3 regions of the Rhodopseudomonas sp. P1 genome follow, and region 2 is predicted to be linked to each of the others. Evidence: predicted binding sites of a transcription regulator. Region 2 holds the regulator's gene; each other region holds the start of a gene.
The links. The regulator PhoB, encoded in region 2, activates phosphate uptake and scavenging genes when phosphate is short. The targets are predictions, from matches to a motif close to TGTCATNNANCTGTCAT.
Positions count from the first base shown of each region.

Region 1: the regulator PhoB is predicted to act here: its motif matches at 2,654-2,670, upstream of LRC39_RS10475 (Orn/Lys/Arg decarboxylase N-terminal domain-containing protein).
Region 3: the regulator PhoB is predicted to act here: its motif matches at 7,664-7,680, upstream of LRC39_RS12355 (inorganic phosphate transporter).

Region 1 covers NZ_CP088006.1:2,258,752-2,269,015, forward strand. Annotated here, with positions in the region: gene LRC39_RS10455 (ABC transporter ATP-binding protein) at 1-451, shown strand, start outside; gene LRC39_RS10460 (ABC transporter ATP-binding protein) at 444-1,148, shown strand; gene LRC39_RS10465 (Rieske (2Fe-2S) protein) at 1,141-1,506, shown strand; gene LRC39_RS10470 (alpha/beta hydrolase) at 1,513-2,358, opposite strand; gene LRC39_RS10475 (Orn/Lys/Arg decarboxylase N-terminal domain-containing protein) at 2,714-5,071, shown strand; gene LRC39_RS10480 (GNAT family N-acetyltransferase) at 5,094-5,636, shown strand; gene LRC39_RS10485 (ATP-binding protein) at 5,676-7,043, opposite strand; gene LRC39_RS10490 (response regulator transcription factor) at 7,044-7,718, opposite strand; gene LRC39_RS10495 (efflux RND transporter periplasmic adaptor subunit) at 7,992-9,119, shown strand; gene LRC39_RS10500 (efflux RND transporter permease subunit) at 9,147-10,264, shown strand, end outside.
Region 2 covers NZ_CP088006.1:5,245,750-5,256,013, reverse strand. Annotated here, with positions in the region: gene LRC39_RS24290 (ATP-binding protein) at 1-1,073, shown strand, start outside; gene pstS (phosphate ABC transporter substrate-binding protein PstS) at 1,222-2,232, shown strand; gene pstC (phosphate ABC transporter permease subunit PstC) at 2,443-3,444, shown strand; gene pstA (phosphate ABC transporter permease PstA) at 3,446-4,309, shown strand; gene pstB (phosphate ABC transporter ATP-binding protein PstB) at 4,306-5,127, shown strand; gene phoU (phosphate signaling complex protein PhoU) at 5,151-5,867, shown strand; gene phoB (phosphate regulon transcriptional regulator PhoB) at 5,941-6,654, shown strand; gene LRC39_RS24255 (GcrA family cell cycle regulator) at 7,004-7,513, opposite strand; gene LRC39_RS24250 (aspartate aminotransferase family protein) at 7,990-9,201, shown strand; gene argF (ornithine carbamoyltransferase) at 9,201-10,136, shown strand.
Region 3 covers NZ_CP088006.1:2,654,956-2,665,219, forward strand. Annotated here, with positions in the region: gene LRC39_RS12325 (GMC family oxidoreductase) at 1-475, shown strand, start outside; gene LRC39_RS12330 (phenylacetate--CoA ligase family protein) at 472-1,854, shown strand; gene LRC39_RS12335 (enoyl-CoA hydratase/isomerase family protein) at 1,876-2,613, shown strand; gene LRC39_RS12340 (ABC transporter substrate-binding protein) at 2,951-4,039, shown strand; gene LRC39_RS12345 (ABC transporter permease) at 4,017-5,045, shown strand; gene LRC39_RS12350 (ABC transporter ATP-binding protein) at 5,039-5,833, shown strand; gene LRC39_RS12355 (inorganic phosphate transporter) at 5,991-7,631, opposite strand; partial or broken gene LRC39_RS12360 (DUF6616 family protein) at 8,288-8,458, shown strand; gene LRC39_RS12365 (amidase family protein) at 8,668-9,873, opposite strand; tRNA gene LRC39_RS12370 (tRNA-Ser) at 10,032-10,125, opposite strand.

The sequences.
Region 1 (10,264 bases), 2.3 Mb from region 2:
CCGGGTCGGCGTGCTGCCGTCGGTGCTCGGGCTGCCGCGGGTGCGGCGGCTGGAGGCGGAGCTGAAAGAGAAGGCGGCCGAGCTGGTCGAATGGGTCGGCCTCGGCCGCCGGGCGCATGACCTCGCCGGCTCGCTGTCCTACGGCGAGCAACGCCTGGTCGGCGTTGCTCTGGCGCTGGCCGCCGAGCCGTCGATGCTGCTGCTCGACGAGCCGGTGTCCGGCATGAACGCATCGGAGACGCATACGTTCGTCCAGCTGATCCGGAAGATCCGCGATCGCGGCATCACTATTCTTCTCGTGGAGCACGACATGCCGATGGTGATGAGCGTGTCGGATCGGATCGTGGTGCTGAACTACGGTCGGATCATCGCCGAAGGGACGCCGGAGGTGATCCGCAACGATCCGGCGGTGATTGAAGCCTATCTCGGCCAGGGGGTGAAGCATGCTTGAGCTCATCAACGCCGTATGTGGCTACGGCGGCGTCACCGCGCTGCAGGGCATCACCTTCGAGGTGAAGGCTGGGCAACTGGTCGCGTTGATCGGAGCCAATGGAGCCGGCAAGAGCACGACGCTGCGGGCGATCTCCGGCCTGGTGCCGCTGCGCGCCGGCGCGCTGCGGTTCGACAACGAGGTGCTGACCGGCGCAAAGCCGCCCCGCATTCTGAAATCCGGCATCGCGCATTGCCCGGAGGGCCGCCGCGTATTTCCGCACATGACTGTCGAGGAAAACCTCGACATGGGCGCTTATTTGCGCAGCGATCGAGCCGAGGTGGCCGCTGACCGCGACCGGATCTATAGCGAGTTTCCGCGACTTGCCGAGCGCCGCAAACAGGCCGCTGGCACGCTGTCCGGCGGCGAGCAGCAGATGCTGGCGATTGGCCGCGCGCTGATGAGCCGGCCGCGGCTGGTGATGTTCGACGAGCCATCGCTCGGGCTGGCGCCGAACATCGTCGAGCGCACCTTCGCGATCATCCGCCGCATTCGCGACACCGGCACCACGGTGCTGCTGGTCGAGCAGAACGCCTTTGCGGCGCTCGACATGTGCGACCATGCTTACTTGCTGGAAGGTGGCCGCATCGTGTTGTCGGGCACCGGCGCCGAGCTGATCGCCAATCCGCACGTCCGCAAGGCGTATCTCGGTGGCTGAGGATTGGACCGGCGGCGTTGCGCGGTCACAGGACCAATGGTTTCCGGTCTGCAGCCTGCCGCGGCTGACGGCCGAGGGCATCGTCGCGGTTCGTGTGGCCGGCGTTGATCTCGCGTTGATTTCGGACGGCGGTATGGTGTCGGCGTGCGAGCGGGCCTGTCCGCACGAGCAGGCCGATCTCGCCTGCGGCCGCGTGGTCAAAGGGCGGTTAGCCTGTCCGCGCCACGACGCCTCCTTCAGCCTGATTGACGGAGCGATCTCGGACGGCTGGCCGAGCCGGCCGCTACGGCTCTATCCAGTGCGGGTCGAGCGCGGCGAGGTGTTCATCAACGCCACCGCGCTCAAGTCTCTCCGATAGTCGAGCCTAGCCGATTAGCTCTCGCGCCGCTTTGACCAGCGCGCCGTCGGGACGGCGCAGTTCGGCCAGGATCGAGAAGTGATCGTGACCGGGAAGTGGTAGCAGCCGCCCCGGTGCACTCGCAGCCTGACGGCGCGCGTGCAGGTCCATCGAGTCCAGCACTAGCGCCGGCAATTCGTTGGCGCCATAGGCGAGGTCGAGCCGCTTGTCGATCACTGGTAGCCGCGATGGGGAGAGCTTCGCGATCTCCTCGTCGGTGAGCTGCAGCGCCTTGTTCAGCCCGGTGTCGCGGATCGGGCCAAGATCGAACACGCCAGAGATCGATAAGCCTGCTGTGACCAGCGGATGATCCAGCGTCATCGCCACCAAGTGGCCGCCGGCAGACCAACCAGACGTAACCACCGGTCCGGCGACGCCGTGCTCGGGGCCGTGCGCTGCGAGCCAGTCGAGCGCAGCGCGGCTTTCGTCGACGATCGTGGTGAGCGACACGTCGGGCGCCAGCGAGTAGCCCGGAATCGCCATCGACCAGCCGTGCGCGGCGATGCCTTCGACCAACATGGCAAATAGCTCGCGCGAATTCTTCTGCCAATAGCCGCCATGCCAGAACACGAGGCAGGGCTCGTCGCGCTCGGCCGCGGGATAAAGGTCGATCTTGTTGTTCGGACGTGGGCCGTAGGGCAGGTCGAGCACCGACTTCAACGTCGCGCGCGCCTGCGCGGACGAGGAGTTACGTTCGGCGATCAACTCGGGGCTGTTCTTGACAGCGCTGTTGTTATCGTAGGCCGCGTCACGCTCGCTTTGCGAAAGTTGCGCCCATTTGGTGCGGGGATCGGCAGGGCGGTCATTCGTCATTACGGCTCCATTCGGCTGTGGGCTGATGGCCGCCAGCTTTGCAGTAACGGCGCCCGCCTGTCGATCGCATTGTCCAGGCAGATGCCGCCTCGCGATTAATCAGGTCCGCGGACAACGGACATCAGCGGTCAGAGCGTGATCATGGAGGGCGGCCCAGTTCGCTGGGGAGCGTCGGCTCGCGTACATTGCGCGAACAGTCATCGGCGTGTGCGGCGCCGCACCACTTGCAGTTGTTGCGCCGACTGCGGCGACCGCCGCTCGCGCGTTATCCGTGGCAGCCGCTGGTCACAGCCATTGTCACCACACTGTCACACAACCCGGCGAGAGAGTGTCGGCGATTCACGTGGGCACCCTCATGGACTATTTTAGGCGTTTCACCTTTCTGTTCTCCGCTCCCACCTTCGAAGCGGACGATCTCGAGGGCATCCGGTTCAACCAGATCGTCGCCGAGATCGAGCGGTCCGGCTTCGAGATCGTCAAGGCGCGCAAGCTCGAGGATGCCGAGATCGCGGTTCAGACCGACGCCGCGATCGGGTGCATGGTGGTCGACTGGGGCAAGAAGGGGCTCGAGGGCAAGACCGCCGCGCTGATCAATCTGATGCGCCGGCGCGGCCTCGATTTCCCGATCGTGCTGCTGATCCGCCGCAAGCGGTTCGAGGAAGTGCCGGTCGAGGTGCTCGACTTCATCGACGGCTACGTGTTCCTATCAGAGGAGACGCCGACCTTCATCGCGCGCAATCTGATCAGCCGGCTGAAGCAATATGCCGACACGCTGAAGACGCCGTTCTTCGGCGCGCTGGTCGACTATGCGGAGGAGGGCAACCAGCTCTGGACCTGTCCCGGCCACAACGGCGGCATGTTCTACAGCCGCAGCCCGATCGGGCGGGTGTTCATCGAACATCTCGGCGAGGCGGTGTTTCGCGACGACCTCGACAATTCGGTGCTCGACCTCGGCGATCTGCTCACCCACGAAGGGCCGGCGCTGCGCGCGCAGAAGGAAGCAGCGCAGATCTTCGGCGCCGAGAAGACTTACTTCGTGCTCAACGGCACCTCGACCTCCAACAAGGTCGCGCTCGGTGCGCTCGTCACCGACGGTGACCTCGTCCTGTTCGATCGCAACAACCACAAGGCGGCCCATCACGGCGCGCTGATGATGGGCGGCGGGATTCCGGTCTACATCCCCACCGTCCGCAACGCCTGGGGGCTGATCGGCCCGATGGCGTGGGACGCGCTGGATGAAGAGGCGCTCCGCGAGCGCATCCGCAGCCATCCGTTGGTCAAGGACCCCGAGGCATGGCGCAAGCCGCGCCCGTTCCGCGTTGCCGTGGTCGAGCAGTGCACCTATGACGGCACCATCCACAGCGCCGAGATGATCCTGCACCGCATCGGGCATCTGTGTGACTACATCCTGTTCGACGAAGCCTGGGCCGGTTTCATGAAGTTTCATCCGCTGTATGCGGGTCGCTTCGCGATGGGGCTGGCCAATCTCGGCGACGACGCACCGGGCATCATCGCGACGCAGTCGACCCACAAGCAGCTCGCCAGTTTCTCTCAGGCATCGCAGATCCACATCAAGGACCGCCACATCCGCGGCCAGAAGCGGCGGGTCGAGCATCGGCGTTTCAACGAGAGCTTCATGCAGCATGCCTCGACGTCGCCGTTCTATCCGCTGTTCGCCTCGCTCGATGTCGGCGCGCAGATGATGAAGGGCCGCTCCGGCGAAGTGCTGTGGGACGATACGATCCGGCTCGGCATCGAGCTGCGCAAGAAGATCCGCGCGGTGCGGCGGGAGTTCGAGGAGAAAGAGGCGAGGCCGGAGCGGCGCTGGTTCTTCGATCCATTCGTGCCGGATCGGGTGACGATCGCGGACGCCGCGCGCGAAGGCGCGGTACACGATGTCGCCTGGGAGGCGGTGAGCACCGACCAGCTCGCCACCGATCCGGCGTTCTGGCAGATCGCGCCGGGCGCGGCCTGGCACGGCTTTGCCAATATGGCGCCCGGCTTCGCCATGACCGATCCGAACAAGCTGACGCTGCTGACGCCCGGCTTCGACCGGGCGACCGGCCGCTACGCCGAGCACGGCGTGCCGGCCCCGGTGGTGGCGCAATATCTGCGCGAGAACCGGATCGTGCCGGAGAAGAACGATCTCAACTCGCTGCTGTTTCTGCTGACGCCTGGCGTCGAGGCGAGCAAGGCCGGCACGCTGATCAGCGGCCTCGTCGCGTTCAAGAAGCTGCACGACGACAATGCGCCGCTGGAAGAGGTGATTCCGGAATTCTGCCGGAGGCGACCGTTGCGCTATGCTGGCGTGCGGCTGCGCGACCTGTGCGGCCAGATGCACCGGTTCTTCCGCGATGCCGACGTCAGCGTGCTGCAGGCCAAGCAGTTCCTGCCCGAACACCTGCCCGAGATCGCAATGTCGCCGCACGACGCCGCGCGCTGCCTGGTGCGCAACGATGTCGACTATCTGCCGATCAGCCAGATCGCGGACCGGATCGCCACCACGCCGTTCGTGGTCTATCCGCCGGGGATCGCGACGATTGTTCCCGGCGAGCGGCTGAGCGACCGGGCCAAGCCGATGCTCGATTACTTGCAGATGTTCGAGCGCAGCTTCAACGAATTCCCCGGCTTCGACGTCGAGATCCAGGGCGTCTATCGTGAGTTCGACGAGGCGGGCCGGGTTCGCCTCTACACCTACGTCGTGGCCGAATAACCCGCCGCCTCCTGGAGTTGCCGTGGACGCTGCTTCGCCCATCCTGATCCGCTCCTCGCACGACGGCGACGTCGAGGCGATGCTCGACATCTATCGCTATTACATCCGGCGCGGCCTCGATGAGGGGATCGACGACCACGGAACGCCGCAGCCGGACGATCTGAAGGAGCGGCGGAAGAACTTGCGCAATCGCCGCTTCCCGCATCTGGTGGCGATCCGTGGCGAGACCGTCGTGGGATATGCCTATGTCGTGCTGTTCCGCAAGCGGCCGGCTTATCGCTACACGGTGAAACACTCGATCTATGTGCATCCGGATCACCTCGGCAGCGGCATCGGCCGGTTGTTGATGCACGAGCTGATCGACGCTTGCGCCGCGGCGGGCTTCCGTCAGATGATCGGCTATATCGACGGCGACAACACCGCTTCGCTCGGCCTGCACCATAGCTTCGGCTTCGCCACCGTCGGGCGGCTGCCAGGCGTCGCCTATCGTTATGGCCGCTGGGCCGATACGGTGATGGTGCAGCGATCGCTGGGCGCCGGCGCGACCACGCCTCCTGTGATTTGATCGGCGCTCAATCCGACAAACTCCCTCAGGCTGCGGCCGTCAGCGTGAGGTCACGGCCGGCTTCTGAAACGTCAACGTGATCAGCGCGCCGCCGCCTGGAGCGTCGGCCACGTCGATGGCGCCGCCATGTTCGTCGACGACCGCTTTGACGATCGCAAGGCCCAGTCCGGCGCCATCGCTGCGGGCGCGGTCACCGCGCCAGAACCGCTGGAAGATCATGCTGCGGTCGGCCTCGGCGATGCCGGGGCCATGATCGCGCACCGCGACGTTGGGGCCCGCCGCATCGATCTCGATCATCACCTCGGTGCCGGGTGGTGTATGGCGGATCGCATTGTCGACGAGGTTGCGCAGCGCGCGCCGGATCATCTCGGCTTTGCCGCGCACAGGGACGGGGTGATCTCCACCGCGCAGGCCGATCTCCTTGCCGGCGGTGAGCGCGGCCGGTGCGACGGTTTCGATCAATTCGGTTGCGATTTCGACGAGATCGACAATCTCGTCCGGATCGACCCGCATCGCGTCCATCTCGGCGACATCGAGCAGCTGCGACACGATCCGGCTCATCGCGGCAAGATTGCGTTGCAGGTCTTTCCCGGCCGGTTTCGGCTCCAGCGTTTCGATCCGCGCGCTGAGGATCGCGAGCGGCGTTCGCAGTTCGTGGGCGGCATCCGCGGTGAACCGGCGCTGCTCGTTGAAGCCGTGTTCAAGCCGATCGAACGCCTGATTCACCGCACTGACCAGCGGCCGGATTTCGCTGGGGATGCCCTGCATCGGCAGCCGGATGTCGGTGCGGCTCGGGCCGATACTGGCGGCGCGCTCCGAAGCGTCGACCAGGGGGCGGATCGCGCGCCGGAAGATCACGATGTCGAAGGCGAGGAGTAGCAGCAGGATCGGCAGAACGATCCAGCCGGCGCGATGAAAGAAGTTGGCAGCAATGTCGTCGATGATGACATCGCCGTTCGACAGATCCTCGACCACCTGGATCGTCAGCGTCTGGCCGCCAATGCGTCGCTCGATGCTGTCTCCCGACAGGCCGGTCGATCCGGTGACGAGACCGAACCACGAGGCGCGCTCCGCGGATCGGCGTGGCAGTAGTGGTTTGCGCTCTGGACTCGAGCTGAACAGCACTTGGCCGGAGCCGTCGATCACCGCATAGGCATAGCGGCCATAGGCGGCCGAATACACGTCACGCAAGTCCTGCGGCAAGGTCAGGTCGAGCTGCCCATCCGAGCCGACGGTGAGATGTTCGGCTACGACCTCAGCTTGGCGACGCATCGCATCGCTGTGCAGCCGGTCGATCTCGCGATTGAGCAGCCAGAACAGGATCAGCGGCAGCACCACTGCGGTGATCGTCAGCGCCACCACATGCAGCAGCAGGATGCGGGTGGTCAGCGAGTCGCGCCGGAACACTTACTTGATCTCCGACAGCAGATAGCCGACGCCGCGGATCGTCCGGATCTGCACCGTGGCACCGAGTTCTTCGAGCTGCTTGCGCAGCCGCGAGACATAGACCTCGACCGCATTCGAGGCGACATCGCCGCCGAGGCCGAAGATCTGATCCTCGAGCGTCTTCTTCGGCACGACGCGACCCTGGCGGCGCAGCAGCAATTCGAGCACGTTCAGTTCGCGCCCCGAGAGAAGACGCGGCTGGCCGTCGATCAGGATCTGGCGGCCTTCGGTATCGAAAGTGAGATTGCCGAGGGTGAGCGAGCGGCCGAGCAGGTGCCCAGGGCGACGCAGAATGGCTTCAATGCGCGCCACCATCTCCTCGATCGCGAACGGCTTGACCAGATAGTCATCGGCACCGGCCTTCAGGCCGGAGACGCGGTCCTGCACGCCGCTGCGCGCCGTCAGCACCAGCACCGGGATCGATTCGTGGCCGGCGCGCAGTTCGCGCAACAGCGACATGCCGTCGCCGTCCGGCAATCCGAGGTCGAGCGCCATCGCGACGTAGTTCACCGATGCGAGTGCAGCGCGCGCGTCCTCGACCCCGCTGACGATGTCGACATCGTAGCCGGCTGCGTTGACGCCCCGCGAAATCAGGTCCGCCAGTTCGAGGTTGTCTTCGACGATCAGGAGGCGCATCGCGGGGCAAAGCTTTGACGATCTGTGCTTGTGCTTCGTACCACGTGCAAGCCGCGAGCGTACAGCAGGCAGATCTGGGCCATAATTGGTAATTTTGCGAGCGCGGCGGCGCCGTGTCAGGTTGGTGTAAGCTCGGTCTGCTAACCACAGCGAAGGCGTCCGGAAACGGCCGATCTGTTCGACTGCGGGGCGCAGATGCAGCACAGCTGGAAGACACCGATTTACGCTGCAGCGGCCGCGCTTCTGGTGGCGGCCGGGTGCGTGGGGCTTGCCATGCGATCCGGCAGTCTCGTCGCTCCGGCCGGAGCGCAGCCGGCGGATACGAGCCGGGATGGCATCGATCTCGCCCAGCAGACGATCGCGCTCTCGGCCAAGCAGGTCGAGGCGATCAGCATCGAACCGGTTGAGCAGCGCGAATTTCGCATTACCAAGGACGCGCTGGGTTCGATCGCCTACAACGAAAACCTGCTGGTGCAGGTGTTCACGCCCTATGCCGGACGGATCATCGACACCTTCTTCAATCTCGGCGACGAGGTGAAGAAGGGCGCGCCGCTGTTCACTATCGACAGCTCCGACTTGCTGCAGGCGGAGTCGACGCTGCTCGCGACCGCCGGCGTATTGGAGCTGCAGAACCGCAATCTCAACCGGGTGCGGCAGCTGCTCAAGACCGGCGGTGCGCCGCAGCGCGATGTCGATCAGGCCACGTCCGATCAGCAGACCGCCGAAGGTAATCACAAAGCCGCGCGCGATGCAGTTCGCATTTTCGGCAAGTCGGAAGCCGAGATCGATCGCATCATCGCCGAGCGGCACGTCGACTCGACCCTGATCGTGCGCAGCCCAGTGGACGGGCAGGTGACCGCACGCAACGCGGCGCCGGGTCTCTACGTGCAACCCGGCAGCGCGCCTCCACCGCTGACGCTCGCCAATTTATCGATCAAGTGGATGGTAGCCAACGTCGTCGAGACCGATGCGCCAGCGTTCCGGCTCGGCCAGCCGGTCGAGGCCCGGGTGGCGGCCTATCCTGGGCAGGTGTTTCGTGGCCGGGTGACGGCGCTCGGCAGCAGCATCGATCCGAGTTCGCACCGCCAGTTGGTCCGGTCCGAGATCGACGATCCGGCCAATCTGCTGCGCCCCGGCATGTTGGCCAATTTCACCATCGAGGTGGCGAAGCCGGTGACGTCGCCTGCGGTGCGGCTCGATGCGGTGGTGCGCGAAGGTGACGGCACCATGGCGGTTTGGGTGACACGCGACCGTCGCAGCTTTCAGCGCCGGCTGGTCAAGATCGGCCTGGCTCAGGGCGGCCGCCGCCAGATCCTCGACGGCGTCGCGCCGGGTGAGCTGGTGGTCGGCACCGGTGCGATCTTCCTCAGCAACAAGCTCGCGAACGCCGCGAGCGGCTGATCGACACAACTGCCGGCGGCGTTCATCGTGTTTAAGAGCATCATCCAGTTCGGTCTGACCCGCAAGGCCATCATCGTCCTGGCGCTGATCGTGTTCTGCGGCGTCGGCATCGCGGCGTTCACCCGGCTCAATGTCGAAGCCTATCCTAATCCCGCGCCGGTGATCCTCGAGATCACCGCCCAGGCCGCGGGGCTGTCGGCCGAGGAGATGGAGAAGTACTACACCATCCCGATGGAGGTCGGGCTGTACCCCACGCCCGGCGTGGTCAATATCCGTTCGACATCATTCTACGGCCTATCGTTCGTCCGCGTCACCTTTGCCTACGGGGTCGATTATTATTTCGCGCTGACGCAGGCGGCCAATTCGATCCAGCAGAACATCTCGCTGCCGAATAATCTGGTGCCGACCATTCAGCAGTCGAGCCTGGTCGGCGAGATCTTTCGCTATCAATTGGTCGGGCCGCCGAACTACGGCCTGACCAATCTGCGGACCGTGCAGGACTATATCGTGGCGCGGCGGCTGATGACGGTGCCCGGTGTGGTGCAGATCAACGCCTGGGGCGGGACCACCAAGCAGTTCAACGTCGATGCCGATCTGCAGAAGCTGGAGGCCTACAACATCACCGTGCCGCAGATGGTGTCGGCGCTCGGTAACGCGAACCTCAATGTCGGTGCGCGCGAGATCACCATCGGCCAACAGTCCGTGAACATCCGCGGCATTGGGTTGGTCGATTCCGGCGGCGATGATTCCATCGCCAATGGCTACAAGGTCCAGGACATCGAAAACGTCGTGCTGACCCAGTCGGGCGGGCTGCCGATTCAGATCAAGGACGTCGCCAAGGTCTCGGTCGGTTACGTGCCCCGGCTCGGCATCGCCGGGCGCGACAGCAGCGACGATGTCGCCGCTGCGATCGTGGTGATGGGGCGGACCCAGCACACTAACGACATCGTGCCGAAGGTCGAGGAGGAGGTCGCCAAGCTCAATCGCGACGGCAGCCTGCCGCCCGGTGTCAAGATCGTGCCGTATTACGATCGCGGCGCGCTGGTGGCGGTGACTACCCGGACGGTGCTGCACAATCTGATCGTCGGTTGCCTCTTGGTGTTCCTGATCCAGTGGATCTTTCTCGGCGATCTGCGCAGCGCGCT
Region 2 (10,264 bases):
TCGGCGTCAGCCCGGTGGAAATGCCGGTGGTGCGCGCCATCGTCGGCGGCATGCCCGATCCGGCGGTGCTGCTCGATCGTGCCGGCCGCGTCATTCATCTCAACGCCGCTGCGGCGCAGCTCGCGCCGGCCCTGCGGGTGCGAGAGCTGGCGCAGTTCGCGCTGCGCAGCCCCGAGATCGTGACCGCGCTGCGCGAGGCGATTGCGACCTCGGAGCCGCGCCGCGCCACCTATCTCGATCACGGCTCGATCGAACGCTGGCTCGAACTGATCATCGCGCCGGTGCAGGTGCCGACCGCGTTCGGCGGCACCGATCAATGCATGCTGATGACATTCCACGATCTGACGCCACTGCGCCGGGTCGAGGAGATGCGTGCTGACTTCGTCGCCAATGCCAGCCACGAGCTGCGTACGCCGCTCGCGGCCTTGTCTGGCTTCATCGATACGTTGCAGGGGCAGGCCCGCGACGATCCGAAGGCGCGCGAGCGCTTCCTCGGCATCATGCACGCTCAGGCGACCCGGATGGCGCGGCTGATTGACGACCTGCTGTCGCTGTCGCGGGTCGAGCTCAGTGCGCATGTTCGTCCCGATGCGATGATCGACCTGAAGCCGCTGATCAAGCAGGTCACCGACGGCCTCGAACCGCTGGCGAAGGAACGCCAGGTGGTGATTGAGCTGGAGCTACCGGAGGACGCCGCGACGATTGCGGGCGATCGCGAAGAGCTGCTGCGGGTGTTCGAAAACCTGATCGAGAACGCGCTGAAGTATGGCGCTTCGGGCGGCCGGGTGGTGGTCTCGGTGGTGGCTGCCGTGTCGGGCGACGGCGTGCCGGAGTATCGCGCGTTGGTGCGCGATTTCGGCCCTGGTATCCCGCCCGAGCATCTGCCGCGACTGACCGAACGGTTCTACCGGGTGGACGTCGGCGACAGCCGCTCTCAAGGTGGTACCGGGTTAGGATTATCGCTGGTGAAACATATTGTTAACCGTCACCGCGGCCGTCTTTTGATCGAAAGCGTGCTGAAAAAGGGCGCGACTTTTACCGTCTGTTTCCCTCAGGGAAAGCCCCAGGTCTGAGTCGAATAATCATTCGATTTCAGGCGCTTAGTGCAGTCACATGACTGTCATCAAACCCTCATAAAAGGTCAACCGACCGCCCGTAGACGGGCGGGGTAAGCGCAGTCGGGCGCGCTGAGCGCTTCGCTTACAGATGGAGACCTTCCCCATGAATTTCATCAAGGCAATCGTCGCGGCCGGTCTGGTTGCGGCGTCGACCTCGGCCTTCGCCGCCGACATCACCGGCGCTGGCGCCACCTTCCCGTACCCCGTCTACTCGAAGTGGGCCGATGCCTATAAGAAGGAAACCGGCAACGGTCTGAACTATCAGTCGATCGGTTCGGGCGCCGGCATCAAGCAGATCATTGCCAAGACCGTGACCTTCGGCGCCACCGACGCGCCGCTGAAGCCGGAACAGCTCGACAAGGAAGGCCTGGTGCAGTGGCCGATGGTGATGGGCGCCATCGTGCCGGTCGTGAATCTCGAAGGCGTGAAGCCGGGCGAGATGGTGCTCGACGGCGAGACCCTGGCCAACATCTACATCGGCAAGATCACCAAGTGGGACGATCCGGCGATCAAGAAGCTGAACCCGAAGGTCAGCCTGCCGAGCGACGCGATCACCGTGGTTCGCCGCTCCGACGGTTCGGGCACCACCTTCAACTTCACTGACTACCTGTCCAAGGTCAGCGCTGACTGGAAGACCAAGGTTGGTTCGGGCACCGCGGTCGAGTGGCCGGTCGGCGTCGGCGCCAAGGGCAACGAAGGCGTTGCCGGCAACGTCGGTCAGACCAAGAATTCGATCGGTTACGTCGAATACGCCTACGCCAAGCAGAACAAGCTGACCTACACCGGCCTGGTGAACAGCGCCGGCAAGACCGTGCAGCCGACCATCGCGGCCTTCCAGGCTGCGGCGTCGAACGCCGACTGGGCCAAGGCTGCGGGCTACTACCTGATCCTGACCAACCAGCCGGGCGAAGCCTCGTGGCCGATCACCGCCGCGACCTTCATCCTGATGCACAAGGAGCCGGTCGATAAGGCGGCGTCCGCCGAAGCCGTCAAGTTCTTCAAGTGGGCGTTCGAGAAGGGCGCCAAGGCTGCCGAAGAGCTCGACTACATCCCGATGCCGGAACCGGTCGTCAAGCTGATCGAGAAGACCTGGGCCTCGGACATCAAGAGCTGATAGTCTGGCGTCTGGCTGCGATCCGGATCCAACCGGGTCGCAGCAAGACGTTCACGCGAACGGCGGACCCCGAGGCTTCGGACACTCGGGCTCCGGCTTTGCACCGCAGTCGGTGCTGGCGCGACCCTCGATCGCGCATCCGGTTTTCAATTCAGATCTCCAGCCGCGAGGCGCGGTTTCGGCCCTGCAGTAGGCATGAGGAGAGTTAGCGTGGCGGACATGGCGGTTGAGACGACCGGGTTGCAGACGGCTGCCGGACCTTACGATCGGGCCAAGGCGCTCAGCGCCTTCAAGCTCGGCGACAAGACCTTCTATTGGACGACGCGCGCTTGCGCGATTTCGGTGCTGCTGATCCTCGGCGGCATCATCATCTCGCTGATCGTCGGTGCTTTGCCGGCGATCCGCGAATTCGGTCTCTCGTTCCTCACCACCTCGCGCTGGGCGCCGGCCAACGATCCGCCGGTCCTCGGCGCGCTCGGCCCGATCTACGGCACGCTGGTGACGTCGCTGATCGCGATGATGATCGCGATCCCGGTCGGCCTCGGCATCGCGATCTTCCTCACCGAGCTTTGCCCGATGTGGCTGCGCCGCCCGATCGGCCTCGCCATCGAACTGCTCGCCGGCATTCCGTCGATCATCTATGGCATGTGGGGCTTCTTCGTGCTCGGCCCGTTCCTGGCCTATCACTTCCAGCCGGCGATGATCGCGCTGTTCGAAGGCGTGCCGGTGCTGGGCGATATCTTCGCCGGTCCGCCGTCCTATCTCAGCCTGTTCAACGCCTCGCTGATCCTCGCCATCATGGTACTGCCGTTCATCACCGCGATCTCGGTCGACGTGTTCAAGACCGTGCCGCCGGTGCTGAAGGAAGCCGCCTACGGCGTCGGCTGCACCACCTGGGAAGTCGTCCGCAGCGTCGTGATCCCGTACACCCGGGTCGGCGTGATCGGCGGCGTGATGCTGGCGCTCGGCCGTGCGCTCGGCGAAACCATGGCGGTGACCTTCATCATCGGCAACTCGTTCCGGATCTCCGGCTCGATCTTCGCGCCCGGCACCACGATCTCGGCGGCGATCGCCTCAGAATTCGCCGAGAGCGATGGCCTGCATCAGTCAGGCCTGATCCTGCTCGGCCTGCTGCTGTTCATTCTGACCTTCCTGGTGCTGGCGGCCGCCCGGCTGCTGTTGCTGCGGCTCGAACTGAAGGCGGGCAAGTAAGATGTCGCCGATCCATCTCGACAACCCGATCTACAAGCGGCGTCACCGCAACGACCTGGTGATCAAGGTGCTGTGCTCGGGGGCGGCGCTGTTCGGCGTCACCTGGCTGGCGCTGATCCTGTTCACGCTGTTCTGGAACGGCCTTGCCGGCCTCAATCTCGAAGTGTTCACCCAGAACACGCCGCCGCCCGGCTCGAGCGAGGGCGGTCTTCTGAACGCGATCGTCGGCTCGGTGCTGATGACCATTCTGGGCGTCGGAATCGGCGCGCCGCTCGGGCTGTTCGCCGGCACGTATCTGGCCGAATACGGCAAGTACGACAAGCTGACCTCGGTGATCCGCTTCATCAACGACATCCTGCTCAGCGCCCCCTCGATCATCATCGGCCTGTTCATCTACGGCGCGGTGGTGGTGACCATGGGTCGGTTCTCGGCGCTCGCCGGCGCGCTGGCGCTGGCGGTGATCGTGATCCCGGTGGTGGTGCGCACCACCGAAGACATGCTGCTGCTGGTGCCGAGCTCGCTGCGCGAAGCCGCCTCGGCGCTCGGCCTGCCGCGCTCGCTGGTGATCCGCCGGATCGCCTATCGCGCCGCCCGCGCCGGTCTGATCACCGGCATCCTGCTGGCGACCGCCCGTGTCGCCGGCGAGACCGCGCCGCTGCTGTTCACCGCGCTCAGCAACCAGTTCTTCAGCCTGGATCTGACCAAGACGATGGCCAACCTGCCGGTGACCATCAACAACTTCGTCCAGAGCCCCTACGCTTACTGGAAGCAGCTCGCCTGGACCGGCGCGCTGCTGATCACCCTGACCGTGCTTGCCCTGAACATTGGCGCGCGCATCATCGGCGCCGAGAGGACCACGAAATGACCGAGATCTCGATCGCCACCAGCGTTCCGTCCGCGATGCCGCCGATCGGCGCCCAGCCGGACGGCCCGGCCAAGGTGACCGTACGCGACCTCAACTTCTACTACGGTCAGAACCACGCGCTGAAGCACATCAATCTGGCGCTCGCCACCAACCGCGTCACCGCGTTCATCGGTCCGTCGGGCTGCGGCAAGTCGACCCTGCTGCGCATCTTCAACCGGATGTATGATCTGTATCCGGGGCAGCGCGCCGAGGGGCAGGTGCTGCTCGACAACACCAACATCCTCGACCCCAAGCTCGACCTCAACCTGCTGCGCGCGCGGGTCGGCATGGTGTTCCAGAAGCCGACCCCGTTCCCGATGACGATCTATGAGAACATCGCGTTCGGCGTCCGGCTGTACGAGAAGATCTCGAAGTCGGAGATGGACGGACGTGTCGAGAAGGCGCTGCGCGGCGCGGCGCTGTGGAACGAAGTCAAAGACAAGCTCAATGCCTCCGGCCTCAGCCTGTCGGGCGGTCAGCAGCAGCGGCTGTGCATTGCCCGCACCATCGCGGTGCGGCCGGAAGTGATCCTGTTCGACGAGCCGTGCTCGGCGCTCGACCCGATCTCCACTGCCAAGATCGAAGAGCTGATCGACGAGCTGAAGGAACAATACACCATCGCGATCGTGACCCATAACATGCAGCAGGCGGCGCGCGTGTCGGAGTCGACCGCCTTCATGTATCTCGGCGAGCTGATCGAGTTCGGCCCGACCAACAAGATCTTCACCTCGCCGAGCGATCGGCGCACCCAGGACTACATCACCGGCCGGTTCGGCTGACGCGGCGGGCGAGGAGCACGGATATGGGATTCGAACATACCACCAAGGCGTTCGACGGCGACCTGCAGGATCTGACCCGGCTGGTTGCGGAGATGGGCGGCCTGGCCGAGCGTCAGATCGTCGACTCGGTCGATGCGCTGATCCGGCGCGACGTCGCGCTGGCCTCCCGCGTGGTCGCGGCCGATGCCGAGATCGACCAGATGCAGCGGAGTATCGAAGAGCGCGCGGTGCTGACCATCGCGCGGCGCCAGCCGATGGCGATCGACCTGCGCGAAATCGTCGGCGCGATGCGCGTCGCCACCGACCTCGAGCGGATCGGCGATCTGTCGAAGAACATCGCCAAGCGCGTCAATGCGATCGACAGCGACTTCCATCCGCTGAAGCTGATCCGTGGCCTCGAGCACATGACCGACCTCGTGCAATCGCAGGTCAAGGCGGTGCTCGATGCCTATACGGCGCACGATCTGCCGGCCGCGATGGTGGTGTGGAACGGCGACGAGGAAGTCGACGCGATCTGCACCTCGCTGTTCCGCGAGCTGCTCACCTACATGATGGAAGATCCGCGCAACATCTCGTTCTGCATTCACCTGATGTTCTGCGCCAAGAACATCGAGCGGATCGGCGATCATGCGACCAACATCGCCGAGACGGTGTTCTACATGATCGAAGGCCAGCAGATCATGGACAAGCGTCCGAAGGGCGACATGACCACCTTCGCCAACGCGACGCCTGGCAACTGACGCTGCTCTGGCGGCCGGCCCGCCGGGCCGGCGCCATGGGACGGATCGAGACGACACTGAGACGAGGACGACGATGGCTGCGCGCATTCTGGTAGTTGAAGACGAGGAAGCGCTGACGACGCTGCTGCGATACAATCTGGAATCAGAAGGTTACGAGGTCGAGACCGTCGCACGCGGCGACGACGCCGACACCCGGATGAAGGAGCGGATTCCGGATCTCGTGGTCCTGGACTGGATGCTGCCGGGCCTGTCCGGCATCGAACTGTGCCGCCGCCTGCGGGCGCGCAACGACACCAAGCAACTGCCGATCATCATGCTCACCGCGCGCGGCGAGGAAAGCGAGCGCGTCCGCGGGCTCGCCACCGGGGCGGACGATTACATCGTCAAGCCGTTCTCGGTGCCGGAGCTGCTGGCGCGGGTGAAGGGCCTGCTGCGCCGTGCTGCGCCGGAGCGGCTCGCCACCGTGCTGGCGTATGGTGATCTCGAACTCGATCGCGACAAGCGCCGGGTGGCGCGGTCCGGCCGGCCGATCGATCTCGGCCCGACCGAGTATCGCCTGCTCGAATTCTTCCTGGAGCACCCGGGCCGGGTGTTCAGCCGCGAGCAGCTGCTCGACGGCGTCTGGGGGCGCGACATCTATATCGATGAGCGCACCGTCGACGTGCACATCGGCCGCCTGCGCAAGCTGCTCAATATCGGTCGCGAGCAGGACCCGATCCGCACCGTCCGCGGCGCCGGCTACGCGCTCGACGACCGCTTCGCCAAGGTCGAAGGCAGCCCGTCGTAGTTGTTAGCAGGTTTGCGACGTCGGGTGGGCAAAGCGAAGCGTGCCCACCAAGACACTCGTTTCAAATCACGATGACCGCGAGCGTGATTTAGCGACACGTGGGAACGACGCGATGGCGGCGTTTGTCGACTCTATCGCTTTTGCAATCGTTCAGCTGCGGCCTCAGCCCAACATAGCAGCGTCATTCTCCGCGAAGGCGGAGGATCCAGTATTGCAGTGAGTGGGGGGAAGTAACCGACGCTCTGGAATACTGGGTCGCCCGCTTTTGCGGGCGATGACAGTTTGGAGGGATGGCGCAGCCCTGCGCTGCACGCGCGGTTTGCCGCGGCCTCGGGCAGGCGGCGTCAGTCTAGCGCGTGGTCTTGGGAGCTGCGCGGCGGCGATCGCCGACCGGCTGATAGGCGATGCGCGAGTGATGCGCGCAGTAGGGCAGGCCCGGCAGCGACTTGCCGCCGCAGAAGAAGAATTCCGGGCTCGACGGGTCGCCGACCGGCCAGTGGCAGGTGGCTTCGTTGAGTTCCAGCAGCGACAGCCGCTGGTTCATCGGAACCACGTTGTCGAAGGCGATCGGATCGGGCTCGGCTTCCACTTCGAAAGCGTGCGCCAGCGCGGTGTTGCCGCGCGCCACCGGGCGGGTCACCCTCATCATCTGCTGCACCGGGCGCGCCTTGCGCGGCCGCGGCGCTGCCGACGTGGGGCTCTTGGCCCGGCCCGACAGGCCGAGGCGGTGGACCTTGCCGATCACGGCATTGCGGGTAACGTTGCCAAGCTCGGCGGCAATTTGACTCGCCGACAGCCCGCCCTCCCACAATTTCTTCAACTGCTCGACGCGCTCGTCGGTCCAGGTCAATGCCGTCATAGTTCTATCCCTTCCTGCCGCGGGCGCCGAAGGGCGGCGCGGAACCGCGGCTGTGAGGTCGTCAAAATCTCAGCTGTCAGAATCCCTTAGCGCTCGCCGGACGACCCTTGCCGCCCCGGCGTTACGCCTCATCCGAGAACTCGAAATGGATTACAAACCGCGCACGAGATGTCGTACCCGACAGTCAAAAGGCTACAATATGCCGTGACTCGCGCGCAAGAGTCCGACCCGGTGCGTCCACACCTTCTCCTGTGAGTGAGTCCGCGAAGCCACAACAAACAGCGCGAGTGCTGCTTTCCGGCAGCACTTCGTCGAAGCTCCGTGTTGACAGTGAGTTCGACGCTTCTAGAATAATCCCACGTGCCGCCTGGAAAGGCGGCACGTTTCGTTTCCGGGGTACGTTGTCCCAGACTGCGTTCGTGTCATGCGCGTGACGCGGCCGGCCGGCGGCCCGCTATTTTCCGATCGGATCGGCCATGTCTCAGAGCGCTTCAACGTCCCATCTCCTCCCGGTTTTCGCCAGAGCGGATGTCGCGTTCGAGCGCGGCGAAGGTGTCTGGCTGCACGGAACTGATGGCGAGCGCTACCTCGACTTCACCAGCGGCGTCGCCGTCAACGCGCTCGGCCATTGCCATCCGCATCTGGTCGAAGCCTTGCAGCAGCAGGCGACCAAACTGTGGCACATGTCCAACCTGTTCAAGAGCCCGGACGGCGAGAAGCTGGCGGCGCGGCTGTGCGAACAGAGCTTTGCCGACAAGGTGTTCTTCTGCAATTCGGGTGCTGAAGCGGTCGAGTGCGCGCTGAAGATGGCGCGGCACTACCACTTCTCCAAGGGCGAGCCCGAGCGCACCCGGGTGATTACTTTCGAAGGCGCGTTCCACGGCCGCACGCTCGGCACGCTCGCCGCTACCGGCGCGGCAAAGTACCTGGAAGGCTACGGCAAGCCGCTCGACGGTTTCGATCAGTTGCCGCTCGGTGACCTCGATGCGGTCAAGGCCGCGATCGGTCCGACCACCGCCGCGATCCTGATCGAGCCGCTGCAGGGCGAGGGCGGCGTGCGCTCGCCGGAGCTGGCGTTCTTCCGCGGCCTGCGTGAGCTGTGCGACGCGCACGGCCTGCTGCTGATCTTCGACGAAGTCCAGACCGGCATGGGCCGCACTGGCGAACTGTTCGCCTATAAGCGGGTCGGCGTCGCGCCGGATTTGATGTCGCTGGCCAAAGCGCTCGGCGGTGGCTTTCCGATTGGCGCCTGCCTGTCGACCGCGGAAGCCGCGAAGGGCATGGCGCCGGGCGCGCACGGTTCGACCTTCGGCGGCAATCCGCTGGCCGTCGCGGCCGCCAACGCGGTGCTCGATATCATGCTGCAGCCGGGCTTCTTCGACCACGTCAAGAAGATGTCACTGCTGCTGAAACAGAAGCTCGCCGGCGTCGTCGATCGGCATCCGCGCGTCGTCAGCGAAATCCGCGGCGAAGGCTTGCTGCTCGGCCTCAAGGCGGTGGTGCCGTCGCCCGAGCTGATCGCGGCGCTGCGGGCCGAGAAGCTGCTCACCGTCGGCGCCGGCGACAACGTCGTGCGTCTGCTGCCGCCGCTGATCGTCAGCGAGGCCGAACTCGACGAAGCGATCGGGCGACTGGAGCGCGCCTGCGTCACGCTTGCCGGGCAGGCGGCGCAGAAGGAGGCGGTGTGATGAGCAGCTCCAGCAACACGCCGCGGCACTTCCTCGATCTGACCGAACTGCCGACCTCCGAGCTCCGCAACATGCTGGCCGCTGCGGTCGCCATGAAGGCGAAGCGCAAGGCGAACGCCGATGCCGACAAGCCGCTGGCCGGCAAGACGCTGGCGATGATCTTCGACAAGCCGTCGACCCGGACGCGGGTGTCGTTCGACGTCGGCATGCGCCAGCTCGGCGGCGAGTCGATCATGCTGACCGGCGCCGAGATGCAGCTCGGCCGCGGCGAAACCATCGCCGACACCGCGCGGGTGCTGTCGCGCTTCGTCGACATCATCATGATCCGCATCCTCAATCACGAGGCGCTGCTGGAGCTCGCCGCCAACGCCACCGTGCCTGTGATCAACGGCCTGACCCGCAAGTCGCATCCGTGCCAGGTGATGGCCGACGTGATGACGTTCGAGGAGCATCGCGGCCCGATCAAGGGGCGCACCATCGCCTGGACCGGCGACGACAACAACGTGCTGGCGTCGTTCGCTCACGCCGCGCAGCGCTTCGACTTCAAGCTCAACATCGCCACCCCGCCGCAGCTGTCGCCCAGCAAGGCGCTGCGCGACTGGATCAAGCAGAGCGGCGCGGCGATCACCATCGGCACCGATCCGGAGGAAGCCGTGCGCGGCGCCGACTGCGTCGTCACCGACACCTGGGTGTCGATGGGCGACAAGGACGGCGAGCATCGCCACAATTTGCTCAAGCCGTATCAGGTCAACGCCAAGCTGATGTCGCTCGCCCACAAGGACGCGATCTTCATGCACTGCCTGCCGGCGCATCGCGGCGAAGAGGTCACCGACGAGGTGATCGACGGCCCGCAGTCGGTGGTGTTCGACGAAGCCGAGAACCGCCTGCACGCCCAAAAGGGCATTCTGGCCTGGTGCCTCGGCGCGGTCGCGTAGTTACTTCTTCCCATGTGAGCGAAGCGCCCGCCGTGCCCCTCCCCCTTGCGGGGAGGGTCGGCCGAGCGAAGCGGAGGCCGGGGTGGGGGTGCTCCGAGCACTGAGCGTGTGGCTCCCCCACCCGACCG
Region 3 (10,264 bases), 2.6 Mb from region 2:
CGGCGTGTGCCAGCTTCGCCCGCGCAGCCGCGGCACCATTCAGATCAGCCAGCGCGACCCGCTGGCGGCGCCCGCCATTCGGCCGCGCTATCTGACCGACGACCACGACAAGCGCGTGCTGCTGGAAGGGCTGCGGTTCGCCCGCAAAATCGCGGCGCAGCCAGCGCTCGCCGATGTCGTCCGCGAGCGTCTGCCAGGCGTCAGTGGCGGTAGCGACGCCGAACTGCTGGAGTTCGCGCGGCAGACCGGCAAGACGCTGTATCACCCGGTCGGCACCTGCAAGATGGGCACCGACGGCTCTGCCGTCGTCGACAGCGGGTTGCGGGTGCGCGGCGTGTCCGGCCTGCGCGTGGTCGATGCCTCGGTGATGCCGACTCTGGTCTCCGGCAACACCAATGCGCCGACGATCATGATCGCCGAACGCGCCTCCGATCTCATCCTCGCCGACGCTCGTACTCCGGAACTGCAAGCATGACCGATCCCAACAATCCGCTCGCCATCGACAGCCGCGATCCGGCCGAATATCAGGTCGTGCTCGGCCGTCACCGCTTCGAGAAGCTGAAGCAGCAGATCCGGCACGTTTGGAGCAATGTCGATTATTTCCGGCCGAAGCTGATCGCGGCGGGCGTGTCGTCGCCGGATGACATCCGCTCGCTCGACGATTTCCGCCGCCTGCCGGCAATGCTCGACAAGGTCAGCCACCGCCAGTCGCAGGAGGAGTCGCTGGCACGCTACGGCCATCCGTTCGGCCTGCATCTGACGGTGCCGCTCGACCAGGCGGTGCATCTGGCCGCAACTTCGGGCACGACCGGCCAGCCGACGTTCTATGTGTTCAGCCCACGCGATCTTGACATCTCGCATCGCGTGCTCGGCCGGCTGTTCGCGCAAGCCGGCATCCGTCCAGGCGACACCACCTTCCATGCCTTCGGCCTGTCGCTGTGGCTCGCCGGCGTCACCTATGTGCAGGCGCTGGAGGCCTACGGTGCGCGTCCGGTGGCGCTCGGCGCCGAGGCCGGTGTGCCGAAGATTCTGCGCTACATCGAGTTCACCCGGCCGACCGCGCTGTTTGCGACGCCGTCGATGGTCAATCAGCTGATCGAGCGCGCGCCGAAGGAAATTGGCAAGCCGGTCGCGGCGCTTGGGATCAAGCGTGTGCTGTGCGCCGGCGAGCCCGGGGCAGGGCTTCCGGCGTTCCGCCAGCGGGTGCGCGAGGAGTTCGGCGCCGAGGTGTTCGATTTCATGGGCGGCGCCTGGCACAACGCTGCGCTGTCCTGTGCAAGCCCTGACTATCACGGCATGCACTATCTCAGCGACGACACCTGCTTCCGCTATGATTTGATCGATCCGGCCACCAAGCAGCCGATCCCGCTGACCGACGGCGCGGTCGGCGAGGCGATCCATACCGGGCTCGACTATCAGGCCGCGCCGGCGTTTCGCTACGCCACCGGCGACATCCTCAAGATCCATGTCGGCACCTGCCCCGGTTGCGGGGCGTTCGGCACGCGGATGGAGGTGGTCGGTCGTGTCGACGACATGCTGGCGATCAAGGGCGTCAAAGTGTACCCGGCGGCGATCCAGAACGTCGTGCTGCAGTTCCAGCCGCGGGTCTCGGGCGAGCTGCGCATCCGGCTCGATCGGCCGCCGCCGAAGGTCGAGCCGCCGCTTCGGCTCGCGATCGAGGCTGCGCCAGATCTACCGGAGGCGGCGTGGGCCGATCTCGCCGGCGACATCGAGCACCGCGTTCGCGAACTGCTGACGTTCCGCCCCGTGGTCGACATCCTGCCGCACGGCAGCCTGCCGCGCTCGGGCCAGAAGACCAAGCTGATCGAGATCGCCAGCCAGGCGGCGAACTGAGCAAGACAAGAGGAAATGCCGATGTCGAGCGTACTGTACGAGTCCCGCAATGGGATCGCCGAGATCACCATCAACCGGCCGGACAAGCGCAACGTCATCGACCACTCGGTGGTGGAGGGCCTGAATGTCGCGTGGAAGCGGTTCAATGCTGGCAGCGACCACGTCGCGATCCTGACGGCGAGCGGCGACCGAGCCTTCAGCGCCGGAGCCAATCTGAAAGACATCCCGCATGATTTCTGGCGGGCGGTGCCGGGCGTCGGCGTTCCGGTCGACAAACCGATCATCGCGGCGATCGGCGGCCTTGTGGTCGGCGGCGGTCTCGTGCTGGTGCAGTTTGCCGATCTGGCGATCGCCGCCGACAACACCGTGCTGTCCTATCCGGAAGCCAAGGTCGGCTATAGCGGCGGCCTGATCAGTTCGCTGGCGGCGCGAATCCCGCACAAGATCGCGATGGAGCTGCTGCTGGTCGGCGGTACGATCGACGCGCATCGGGCCTACGAGATCGGGCTGGTCAATCGCGTGGTGCCGAATGGCGAGCAGCTCGCCGTCGCGCGGCAGTTCGCGGCCGAGATTGCAGCCAATGCGCCGTTGGTGGTGAAGCTGCTCAAGGGGTTTGTCGGCGCCACCCTGCCGAAGGGACCGTCCGAGGCTGCCGCGATTACCCGCGCCACCGTCGAGGCGGTCAACACCGCGGACGACTACCGCGAAGGCATCGCCGCGTTCTTCGAAAAGCGGACGCCGGCGTTCAAGGGCGTGTAGTTCGCGTCCACTCGATCCGGCATGCCGTGACAACACCCCGCGCGACTCTGTTCATCAAACCGGGTGTTCGGCCAGAGATGATCCTGCTGTGCAGGCGGCGTCATTGAGAACATCATTCTCCGTGAGGGTCGCTTCGCTGTCCCTGCCTGCACGACGCCCGTGATGTTCTCTGTTAGGCGGGTCATTTGAAATCGTGTTTCATTGACCGGATACCGGCGCACCTCGATCATGTGAGCTCTGAATCTCATCAGCGAGAGCGGCCGAAATGGGCCGAACCAGCTTGCTGATAGTTGCCGCAGAGGATGCGGCCCGAGCCCTGAAAGCGAAGAGGACATTCATGAGCAACCAAGAAAAAGGCCGGTGGATCAGCCGGCGTTCCGTGCTGCTGGGCGCGGCGTCGGGCGTTATCGCGGCGCCGGCGGGCGCCTTCGGCCTTCAGGCATTTCCCGCCCGTCCGATCGGCTACGATCTGTCGGATGCGCCGATCTGCAGGACCTCCGGTGAAGCAACGCCGCTGACCGGCGCGCCGCGCAAGGTGAAGCTGTCGTGGAACGCCACTTCGGTGTGCTCGGTGCAGGTGCCGGTCGCGGTCGACTACGACTTCTTCAAGAAGCAAAATCTCGACGTCGAACTGGTGAATTTCTCCGGCTCGACCGATCAGTTGCTCGAAGCGATCGCCACCGGCAAGAGCGACGCCGGCGTCGGCATGGCGCTGCGCTGGCTGAAGCCGCTGGAGCAGGGGTTCGACGTGAAGATCGTTGCCGGCACCCATGGCGGCTGCCTGCGTGCGATCGCGCCGACCAAGTCGGAGATCAGCAAGGTCACCGACCTCAAGGGCAAGGTCGTGGCGATCGACGATCAGGCCGGCCCGGGCAAGAACTTCTTCTCGATCCAGCTCGCCAAGGCGGGCATCGATCCGACCAAGGATCTCGAGTGGAAGCAGTATCCGGCCAACCTGGTTCGGCTCGCGGTGGAGAAGGGCGAGGCACAGGCGGCCCTGGCATCCGACCCGCTGGCGCACGCGTTCCTCAAGGACGGCGAGTTCAAGGAGATCGGCTCCAATCTCGACGGCATCTATCGCAATGTGAGCTGCTGCATTGTCGGCGTCCGCGGCAGCTTGATCCGCGAAGAGCCGCAGGTGGCGCGCGCGCTGACCCAGGCGCTGCTCGACGCGGCCGAGTTCTCGTCCAAGAATCCGGAGAAGGCGGCAAAGTCGTTCCTGCCTTACGCGCCGAAGATCGTCACCGAAGAGGATATCCAGGCGCTGATCAAGTATCACACGCATGATCACCACCCGATCGGCGCTCAGCTCAAGAACGAGCTGAAGCTCTACGCCGACGACCTCAAGGCCGTCTCGGTGATCAAGCCCTCGACCGACACCAGCAAATTTGCGGAAAAGATCTATGCCGACGTATTCCGCGTCTGAGACGCTCGATATCGACGTCGGGACGCGACTTGCGTCCCGCACGCCGTCGCTGCTTCGTGCGCTGCGCGGGCATTTCGTCGGCTTCGCCGCCAGCCTCGGCTGGATCGCGTTCGGTCTGTCCTGCCTGTGGCGGGAAGACATCGGCGATTGGACGCGCACCAAGGAGGTGGCGATCGCCGCCTTCGTGTTCGGCGGCGTGATCGCGATCGCGGCAGTGGCCGGGTTCTGGTCGCAGCGGGTCGGCGAGTCCTTGCAGCGGCGATCGCCGTGGCTGCTGCTGCTCGGTGTAGTGCTCGCGCTGTGGGAGGTTCTGACCGCCAAGCTCGGCGTGCTGCCGCTGCCGTTCTTCCCGCCGCCGCAGGCGATCGTCGAGGTCTATACCGACGACTTCGTCAAGCTGTTCGACAGCGTGTTCGCATCGATCAAGTTGCAGCTCGGCGGCTATCTGATCGGCGCGGCGGTCGGCTTCGTCACCGGCGTGTCGATCGGCTGGTCGCGTGCGGTCGGCTATTGGGTGCATCCGGTGCTGCGCTTCATCGGCCCGCTGCCGGCGACCGCGTGGCTGCCGATCGCGTTCTTCGCCTTCCCGTCGAGCTGGAGTGCTTCGACCTTTCTGATCGCGCTCGCCACCGGTTTCCCGGTGACGGTGCTGACCTGGTCGGGCGTCGCCAGCGTGTCGAACGCCTACTACGACGTCGCGCGCACGCTCGGCGCCAAGCCGTCGTTCCTGGTGTTCAAGGTCGCGATCCCGGCGGCGCTGCCGCACGTCTTCGTCGGCCTGTTCATGGGCCTCGGCGCCTCGTTCGCGGTGCTGGTGGTGGCGGAGATGATGGGCGTGAAGTCCGGCCTCGGCTGGTATCTGCAATGGGCGCAGGGTTGGGCGGCGTACGCCAACATGTATGCGGCGCTGCTGGTGATGTCGCTGCTCTGCTCCGGCGCCATCACGGCGTTGTTCAAGGTCCGTGACCGCTTGCTGGTCTGGCAGAAGGGTGTGGTGAAATGGTGAGCGCCGTCGCATTGAAGCAGCCGCCGCAGGCCGCCGGCGCCGCGCTCGACGTCGTCGACGTCAGCCATCACTTCGACATCGACGGCAACGAACTGCCGGTGCTCGATCACGTCACGCTGAGCGCCAAGCCCGGCGAGTTCGTCGCGCTGCTCGGGCCGTCGGGCTGCGGCAAGTCCACGCTGCTGCGGCTGGTGGCGGGGCTCGAGCCGCCGCGCGCCGGAAGGCTGCTCGAAGATGGCCGCGTCATCACCGGGCCGCATCCGTCGCGGGTGGTGGTGTTCCAGGATCCGACGCTATTTCCGTGGCGGACGGTGTGGAAGAACGTGGCGCTCGGGCTGGAGGCGCAGGGCATCCTCAAGAGCGAGCGTCACCGCGTCGATGCGGCGCTGGCGCTGGTCGGGCTCAGCGGCTTTGCCAACGCCTATCCGCACCAGCTTTCCGGCGGCATGGCGCAGCGTGTGTCGCTGGCCCGGGCGCTGGTCAACGATCCGGACATTCTGGTGCTCGACGAGCCGCTCGGCAAACTCGACTCGCTGACCCGGCTCAGCATGCAGACCGAAATCGTGTCGCTGTGGCAGCGGCAGGGCTTCACGACGCTGCTGGTGACCCACGACGTTGAAGAGGCGCTGTTCCTGGCGCAACGCGTGGTGGTGTTCAGCGAGCGTCCCGCCAAGCTGAAGGCCGACATCGCCGTCGAGGCACCGTATCCGCGCCACCGCGGCGATCCATATCTGGCCGACCTGCGCCGCCAGATCCTCGGTCTGCTCGGGCTCGACGCCACCTGGTGATCGGCGCTACGCGACGAATAGCCAACGGCGCGCCGTAACCAGCGCGCCGCACTCTCTCTCCCTCCTGACGCCGTTCCGGTTCTGCCGGAGCGGCGTCTTTTTTACGGAGCTGCGTCCGGACGACGGCGGCGGTCGTCACCGCGAACGCGTTGCAGGCTCAGAGCACTCGCGACAGCAGCACGTACAGCGTCGCCGACAGCAGGATGGCGGCCGGCAGCGTCAGCACCCAGGCCATCAGCAGGTTGCGGATCGTGGCCATCTGCAGGCCCGAGCCGTTGGCCGCCATCGTGCCGGCGACACCCGACGACAGCACGTGGGTGGTCGAAACCGGCAGGCCGAACATGTCGGCCGCGCCGATGGTCGAGGCAGCCACCAGCTCGGCGGAGGCACCTTGCGCGTAGGTCAGATGTGACTTGCCGATCTTCTCGCCGACGGTGATGACGATGCGCTTCCAGCCGATCATCGTGCCAAGGCCGAGCGCGATCGCAACCGCGACCTTGACCCAGTTCGGAATGAACTTGGTCGCGCTATCGAGCGAGCCTTTGTAGGCGTTGAGCTTGGCAACATCGTCCTTGCTGAGGTCGCTTTCCTTATCCTTCATCAGGAAGCGGATCGCCTCGGACGCCAGATACATGTCGTTGCGGGTGTTGCCGACGGACTCGGCCGGCGCTTTGCTCAGCGAGCCGTAGCGCTGCACCTGCTCGCCGATATCCTTCACCAGCACCGCCAGCGACGGGTAGGTGCCTTCGCTAATCTTGTGCTGCGATACGTATAGTGTCACCGCGGGGCGGGGATCGCCGATGATGCTGTAGCCCGCGCCTTTCGCCGCAATCACGGCCGAGGCGGCCGCCGAAGTCTGCTCGAAATGCGCGACCTGGGAATCCGGCAGCGCACGGTTGAGCGCGTAGGCCGTCGGCACCGTGCCGATCAGGATCAGCATGATCAGGCCCATGCCTTTCTGACCGTCGTTGGAGCCGTGGGCGAAGCTGACGCCAGTACAGGTGAGGATCAGCAGGCCGCGGATCCACCACGGCGGCGGTGCGTTGCCTTCCGGCGCGGAGTACAGCTTCGGATTGCGCACCACCAGTTTGAACAGCAACAGCAGGATCGCGGCGCAAACGAAGCCGACCAGCGGCGACAGCAGCAGCGCGTAGCCGATTTCGGTCGCCTTGCCCCAGTCCACACCCGAAGTGCCGTCGCGGCCGCGCATCAGCGCGTTAGCCACACCGACGCCGATGATCGAACCGATCAAGGTGTGCGAGCTCGAGGCGGGGAGGCCGAAGTACCAGGTGCCGAGATTCCACAGGATCGCGGCGATCAGCAGCGCGAACACCATGGCGAAGCCGGCGCTCGATCCGACCTGAAGGATCAACTCCACCGGCAGTAGCGAAACGATGCCGAACGCCACCGCGCCGGTGGAGGTCAGCACACCGAGGAAGTTGAACACGCCCGACCACACGACCGCAACTTCGGCGGGCAGCGAGTGGGTGTAGATCACGGTCGCGACCGCGTTGGCAGTGTCGTGGAACCCGTTGACGAACTCGAAGCCCAGCGCGATCAGCAGCGCCACCAGCAGCAGCAGATAAGGCAGATACGTCGTGACGCGGACGCCGGTAGCCTCCACGTCGACATAGATGCTGTAGGCCACGAACAGAATGCCGACACCGAGGATCCCGAAGAACAGGATCATCGTCAGCGGATTGAAGCCTTTGTCCAGGTTCGGCCGACCGGCCGGCTGAAGTGGCCCGTTGTCGTCGATTGCTTGATTGATGGTGAAATCGGTCACGCTACGCCCCATTTTATTTAATGGCGCGATACTCTCCCCGTGATCTGACACTCCGATGACACTTGTCGGTCAGCCGGATGTCGATGGGGGCACGAAGCGACAGCGACGAACGGTGCGCGTGGGTGGGTCAGAAGCAAGTTGCAAGTGATGACGACCGCGCTGCTGGATTGAATGACGGGCAAGCTGAAGCTGCCACCCTTGCCGAAGTGTTGGCGGTGGATCCTCTGATCCTGTTCCGGTCCTCTGGCAATGGTCCATCTGCTGGTGGGTGGCACGGTCCGGCTGTGGTCGAGAGAGCGCGCCATCATCGCAGCGACACCGTGCGCGGCTGGGGCTGCTTCATCATTGGAGCGCAGGATATGAGCCTGCGAGAGCGGCTCGCGGCCATTCGCTACTTCGCTGACGATCCGCATTTCGGCGTTCGCGAATGTGCATGGTTGGCGGTGCGTCGGCAGCGTGCTGCTCGATCCGCTTCGAGCAGACCCGTTGGTCTATGTGCAGGATTCAGTCGGCAACAGGCTCAACGATGCCGCCGAGACGAGGCCCGGCTGGGTGCACCACGTTGTCGATGAATGGCTCGCGAATTGTCAGGCGAGCGCGCAGAGGATCGCGAGCGGGCGCTGCGTTCGGCTGACCAGTCTTGATGTGCGGAAGGAGCAGCGACACCGCACAGTGCGCAGCAACGCTTGTTCGCCGTCTGGCGTGCGCCTGACCGCGAATCCCTCGATGCCCTGATGGCCAGCATCTCAGCGTCCGGATGGCACAGCTATTTCGAGACCGTGAATGCCGTTGTGGCAGTCTTGAATCTCACCGCGCATCTCGGGCAGCTCGACGCCTGAGGCGAAACTTGAGGCAGAGGATTGCGGGACGGTTTGATCGAAAAGGCCTGCGCGATCGCCACGAAGGCAATCGGCGATTTTGATTCTATTGAGGTGCCACTGGGCAGGCGTCGCAAAACTGGCGGACCGAAGCCGATGAAGCAGAGAACTACACCGACGCTATAGCCCTCTTAATCTTGGCAAGAGCGAAGGCCCTAAACGGGCCAGGATCAGTGGGGCAGCTCTCTTACCGCATTCAACAGGAACTCGTCGCGATAGTGGCCCGCGACGAAGGACAGACCAACCGGACAACCTTCGACGGTCATCAACGGAGCAGAGACTTCCGGTAAGTGCGCCACGCCGGAAAATGCGGTGACGGTCATTGTCGGATCATAGAAATCCATAACCGCTTCCAGCGTGTTCAGGGACCCTTTCTTCGGGGCGATCTTCGGTGTCGTGGGAAAGCAGATGATCGTGTCGGGCGCGAAGAAGGCGCTGATCTGATTGAACAGACGTTGACACCGAGCGATGTTGTCCAGCGCCGCGATACGGTCGAACTTTTGGACGTTTCCGTAAGCCATGGCGAAAGTGAAGCTGAGTTCAGGCCGGAGTGCTTCGATCCAGTTCCCCACAGTCGACTGAAACTCGGCTGTTTGCAGATCGCGCAACGCGTTCAGGTTGCACGCCTGCAGCGCGCAGGGCTCTCCAACGATCTCGGAAAATCTGATCGGCACGAAGTCAATGCCGGTGTCGGACACCAGGCGCTCAAGGGCGCCGCGGAACTGTTCCTGAACGGCGGCGTCGGCAAGCTCTAGTGCGTCCTGCAGAACGAAGATGCGCTTCGGCGAAGCCAAGGAGGATGTCCGTCCATTGAGCAAGACGCGCATCGCGGTATCAAGCACATCGCAGCGATCCGCCAACACACCTACGGTACTGACGCTGGGCTGAAACGGCAGGACTCCTGCCTCGGAAATCCGGTGAAGAGAGGGACGCATCCCCCAAAGGCCGCATAAGCTTGCCGGAACACGGATGGAGCCGCCCGCGTCCGTGCAGAGCGAGAAATCGGCAAGGCCATTGCTGACCGAGGCCGCAGAACCGCTGGAGGAGCCACCGGGAACACGATCCGGTGCTTTGCCGTTGCGCGGTGTGCCAAAATGGAAGCTCTCCCCGTCGAGGCTGTACGTAAACTCATCGGCGACAACCTTGCCGACGCAGCGCGCACCGGCACCCAGCAATTGATCGACACAAAGGGCGTTGTGAGCTGGTGCCGGATGTGCGTCTCGCCACGCTGGGCTGCCATAGGATGTCTTGTGCCCTGCGATGTCGATGTTGTCTTTCACCGTGAAGCGCAGCCCATCCAGCGGACCTTCGCGCAGTGGGGCGAGATCCAACTGTTCGACCAGTCCTAAGGACGCGTCAGCTGCGAGCTTAGGCATGTCGTCTTGCCCTGATGCGAAAGGTGGGTTGTGTATCCACTTCCGCACAACCCAATTGAACAGCGCACCGTCGCGTCCAAGCCGCGGCCTATCTGCCTGCTGGGTGGATATGCGGTGATCGGCGGCAGTATCGCGCCAGAGAGGGGAATCGGCGGGAATGGCGGAGACGGAGGGATTCGAACCCTCGATAGGGCTTTACAACCCTATAACGGTTTAGCAAACCGCCGCCTTCAGCCACTCGGCCACGTCTCCGGTGCGCTCGATATGCCCGACACGGTCGCGGCTCGCAAGCGGGATTGCGAAGATTGCACCGCGACCTTTGGGCCTGTGCACGAGAATGTCGGCGCGACGCGGGGCAGGGCGCTTGCATTTTGCCGGTTTGCAGCTCCGG